2 regions of the Vreelandella sp. GE22 genome follow, and region 1 is predicted to be linked to the other one. Evidence: predicted binding sites of a transcription regulator. Region 1 holds the regulator's gene; the other holds the start of a gene.
The links. The regulator sigma-54, encoded in region 1, starts transcription at its own class of promoters, with help from an activator protein. The targets are predictions, from matches to a motif close to TGGCACNNNNNTTGCTNT.

Region 1 (2,397 bases):
AACATCATGGCGATTCTGGAAACGCGCAAGGAGCTGGACCGCCGCGCCCGGGAGGCGCGCCTGGAGCAATTGCTCGACGATTTCCACATCACCCATATCCGCGACAACCTGGGCATGAGTCTTTCCGGCGGCGAACGCCGCCGCGTGGAGATTGCCCGCTCGCTTGCCACCGACCCCGCGTTCATTTTGCTCGACGAACCCTTCGCCGGGGTCGACCCAATCTCGGTCGGCGAGATCAAGTCGATCATCCTGGCCCTCAAGGCACGCCACATCGGGGTGCTAATCACCGACCACAACGTGCGCGAGACGCTGGATATCTGCGATATCGCCTATATCGTGGGTGACGGCCACATCATTGCAAGCGGTGACTCAACCGCCATTTTGAATAACCAGAAGGTTCGTGAGGTCTATCTGGGCGCCGATTTCCGCCTCTAAACCATCGCCAATCCTAAAGTTCCGTGTAGTGGCATATTTATTGCACTTGCGCCGGACCCCAACTCGCACTAGGGTGGAGCTTTACGAGTAACGAGTGGTTCTTCAATGGTCATGAAAGCCTCTTTACAGCTGCGTGTCGGCACGCAGCTGACCATGACGCCTCAACTGCAGCAGGCCATTGCCCTGCTACAGCTTTCCACCCTCGATCTTCGCCAGGAAATCCAGCAGGCGCTCGACGCCAACCCGTTGCTGGAACAAGAGGACGAGTTTGGCGAAGAGAGCGTGACCGAGACCGCCGAAGCCGAATGGGAAGAGAGCATCCCCAGCGAACTCTCCATCGATAGCGAGTGGTCCGACACCTATCAGGACATGGCGGCCAGCGCCGGCAGTGAGGGGCCGGATTTCGAGCGCCAGGCAGCAGGCCAAAGCCTGCATGGCCACCTGCTTTGGCAGCTGGCCATGACCGACGCCAGTGAGCGCGAATACGCCATTGCCGAAAGCCTGATCGACGCGCTGGACCCCAACGGCTACCTCACCCAGCCTCTCAACGATATTCGCGAAGGGCTCAAGGCCCAGGGGCTCGAGGGTTTGAGTCAGCGCGAGGTAGAAAACACGCTGATGCGTATGCAGCAGTTCGAACCCACCGGCGTTTTCGCCCGCGACCTTCGCGAATGTCTGATGCTCCAACTCGCCACCCTGGCCGACGACACGCCGCTTCTGGTGCCCGCCAAGCGCCTGGTGCGCCAGTTTCTCGAAGCGCTCGGCAAGGACGACATGCGCCTTTTGAAGCGCCGCCTGGGGCTTGACGACGAGCAACTCGATGACGTCATCGGACTGATCAGAAGCCTGGACCCGCGCCCGGGCAGCGCATATGGCATCACCAACGATAGCTACATCACTCCGGATCTAGTGGTACGCCACGATAACGAAGGCTGGCACCTCGAGCTCAACCCCGAGGCGCTTCCGCGGCTGCGCGTCCAGCCTGATTACGCAAGCCTGATCAAGCGGGCGGACAAGAGCCAGGACAACCAGTTTTTAAAAGAGCACCTACAAGAGGCTCGCTGGCTGATCAAGAGCCTTTCGAGTCGCAACGATACGCTGTTACGCGTCGGTCGCGAGATCATCGCCCGCCAGCTTGGCTTTTTGGAGCGCGGCGAAGAGGCCATGAAACCCTTGATACTCGCCGATATCGCCGAGGCCGTGGAGATGCACGAGTCGACGATTTCACGGGTGACGACGCAAAAATACATTCACACCCCCCGCGGCGTATTCGAGCTCAAGTACTTCTTCTCGAGCCAGGTGAGCGGTCATGATGGCAACGACAGCCACTCCAGCACGGCGATCCGCGCCCGGTTGAAAAAACTGATTCAAGAAGAGACGCCGGGCAAGCCGCTCTCGGACAGCCGCCTGGTGTCACTATTGGAAGATGGCGGTATTAGCGTAGCGCGGCGCACGGTGGCAAAATACCGCGAGGCCATGGGGATTCCCTCCTCCAGCGAACGGCGGCGTTTGCGTTAAAAAGTGAAACTGGCCGCCGGGGCTTTGCAACGGTAGAAAAAGGGTTACAATCAAAGGACAGTCCTGGATTAGGAGTACGTCGATGCAAGTCAATATTACGGGCCATCACCTGGAACTGACCGACGCTCTGCGCGATTACGTTAATGAAAAACTCGAACGTATCGAGCGTCACTACGACAATATCACCACCGTTCATGTCACGCTTTCCATCGAGAAAGAGCGTCAGCAGGCCGCCTGCACCCTCCATGCGGCCGGCGCCGATTTGCACGCCGAAGCCCAGGACAACGACATGTACGCCGCCATTGACGCGCTGGCCGACAAAATCGACCGCCAACTCGTAAAACACAAGGAAAAAGCACAAGCTCGCGCCCAGGGCGCTGGCGTGCGTTAAATCGATGACCCTGGAAACCATACTCCCCCCGGAGCGCGTGCTGTTCGACGTCC
Region 2 (2,397 bases), 1.5 Mb from region 1:
TCTTTGTCTCGTGGGGTCAATTCCATGGGGCGTCGTCCTTAAAAGAGAGATTACGTTAACCAAATACGCGGCGTGTGGGCCTCGCGCTCGATCAGGCGCGGGCGCAAAAGCCGCCAGGCTTGCTCGCAAAGCGCCCAGGCTTCATTACGTGATTGGCCCAGAAAACGCAGCAGCAGCACGCCGTGGCGCTGTGTGGCCGCCCAGTGGGGGCTATCCGGCAGCGCCTCGCGCAGCGCCTCGACGGCTTGCTGATTATCCTCGAGCCCGACCGCCCACAGCGTGGCCTGCACGGTGGCACCGCCCTGGCCCCAGCGGCCCACAAAGCGCGGGTGTAATGGGTCCAGCGGCTGGCGCTCGAGCCACAAGGGCTTGCCATCCTGGGTCAAACGAAAGTGCTGCTCGATACGCCCGGAAACGAACGGCAATTCGCTTGCCGGGCGGCCCAGCGCCATCACCTCCCAACCAAGGCATTTAGCACTGCCGTGAAGGGCGATATGGGTGTGCTGCTCGCCTTTCGAGCCATCAAAAGCGATGGTCTCCTGGGGCAGCCATTCGAGCACCGCGCCGTCGTCCACGGTGAGCTCGGTACGCTGGGTCCAGGCCACACCTTGGCTGTCCGCCTTATAGAGCTTGTTGGCCGCGGGCGTGGTCAAAAGCGCGTGGGCGCCGGGCTCAATATGGGCGCTAATGGTCAGCGCATCGCCGCTGACCAGGCCCCCGGGTGGGTGCAGCACGTAAACGTGGCACGCTTGGCCGCGGCCTTCCGGGTAGAAAGGCCGCTGCACGCGAAGCGGCCCCTGGTGGCGCGCCTGAACTAGGCGCGTGGCGCCTTCACGATGAGCAAAGCGCAGCGCCAACGAGGCCGCCCAGCGGCGCTCGGCATCGAAGCGGTGGCCGGACGGTGCCGGCGTGAATGTGGGCGTTACAGGCATGGCGGCACAAACGAGTAAGCAAAAGACGTCAAAAACATAGCGTGATCAACCACTGCCTATCAAAGAATCGGTTGCTGCCCGGCCCGACGGCGAAGGGCATTTGACGTTATAAATGCAAGGAGTGCGCCAAAATGGTGAATGGCGCTACCTCGGCTTCCTGTCCGGCTCGAGCGGGGCGTTAAAGCGCTTTTATTGCACCAAAATAGGGCTTTTATTCAGTCAAAACACCAAAATAGTGCGCCCCGGAGCGTTGAACGTTGAGGCAAACCAGCATGGCATAGCCGCTTCAAGAGACGGCTTTTTGCGCTACCATAGCGTCGTCTCATTCTGCGCTTGAAAACCTCTGACCGCAGCCGGTCTTGTCTGGATCGTTTACTTTGCCACCACTCTCATCCCTACAGCGCTTCGCGTATAGCCGTTGGTATCAAGGTGCCCTTCATGTGGCGCTGGTGGCGATGCTGTTGCTGCTGGTGGGCCCGCTGATCTCACAGCTTCAAGCGCATGATCATGCCCACCACGGCGACCATCACGAACATTCAGGGCTGGGGCATGACGGACAGCCGACAGCCCCATCCGAGCCGATCTTCACCTGGTTTCACGAGTGCGGCTACTGCTCGATCTGGCAGCAGTTCCCCTCTGCCCACGCGCTTTTGCCCACCATTGCCCGGCAGGCGTTCATTCACCAGGCCCCCTTGCCGCAAATGCCGTTGCAGGGGTTCGCCTCCCTCGATCACTACCGTCACGCACCTCCCCGCGCACCCCCGGCTGCCTAGCGACTCGTCTCTATTTCTGATCGCCTGACGGCTTTTGACCGCCACGCGCTTGTCGCTATCAAAGCGCCCATTAATCGGGCGCTCGAGGATCCGTGATGTCATCCCACGCCACTACCCCGTCGGCGGCGAAAAAGCCGTTCGATATGTACCTCGCCGTCTGGCGCTGGCATTTCTATGCAGGCCTTCTGGTCCTGCCGTTTTTGATTATGCTGTCGATCACCGGCGCACTTTATCTCTTTCATCATGAGATCGACGCCATCGTTCACGCCGACGTCAAACGCGTGGAGGCTCGAGCGAGCACCGCTGCGCCCTCGGCGCTGGTGAGCGCCGCGCTTGAAGCACAGCCGGGCACGGCGCTGAAATACACCGCCCCGGCCACCCCGGAAAGCTCGGCGGAAATCACCGTGCGCACCCCACAAGACGAGCGCCTGGCGGTGTATGTAAACCCCTACACCGCCAACGTGCTCGGCACGCTGGACGACCAGGGCACCCTCATGTGGACGGTGCGCACCCTGCACAGCTTCAAGTTTTTCGGCGCCACGCCGCGCAAGCTTATCGAGATCACCGGCGGCTTCGCGATTTTGCTGGTGCTGACAGGTATTTACCTTTGGTGGCCCCGGCGCCAGGCCAACGGCGGTGTGGTCAGCGTGCGCGGCACGCCGAAAAAGCGGGTTTTCTGGCGCGATTTGCAT

Region 2: ACWHRL_RS16830 (urease accessory protein UreD) is a predicted target of sigma-54. The motif match lies at 1,044-1,061, and genes of this name have one in related genera.

What each region holds. Positions count from the first base shown of each region.
Region 1 is NZ_OZ309110.1:2,128,895-2,131,291, forward strand. Features, by position in the region: gene lptB (LPS export ABC transporter ATP-binding protein) at 1-435, shown strand, start outside; gene ACWHRL_RS10210 (RNA polymerase factor sigma-54) at 541-1,953, shown strand; gene hpf (ribosome hibernation-promoting factor, HPF/YfiA family) at 2,036-2,344, shown strand; gene ACWHRL_RS10220 (PTS sugar transporter subunit IIA) at 2,349-2,397, shown strand, end outside.
Region 2 is NZ_OZ309110.1:3,584,260-3,586,656, forward strand. Features, by position in the region: gene ACWHRL_RS16825 (urease subunit gamma) at 1-26, opposite strand, end outside; gene ACWHRL_RS16830 (urease accessory protein UreD) at 51-932, opposite strand; gene ACWHRL_RS16835 (DUF2946 family protein) at 1,373-1,705, shown strand; gene ACWHRL_RS16840 (PepSY-associated TM helix domain-containing protein) at 1,801-2,397, shown strand, end outside.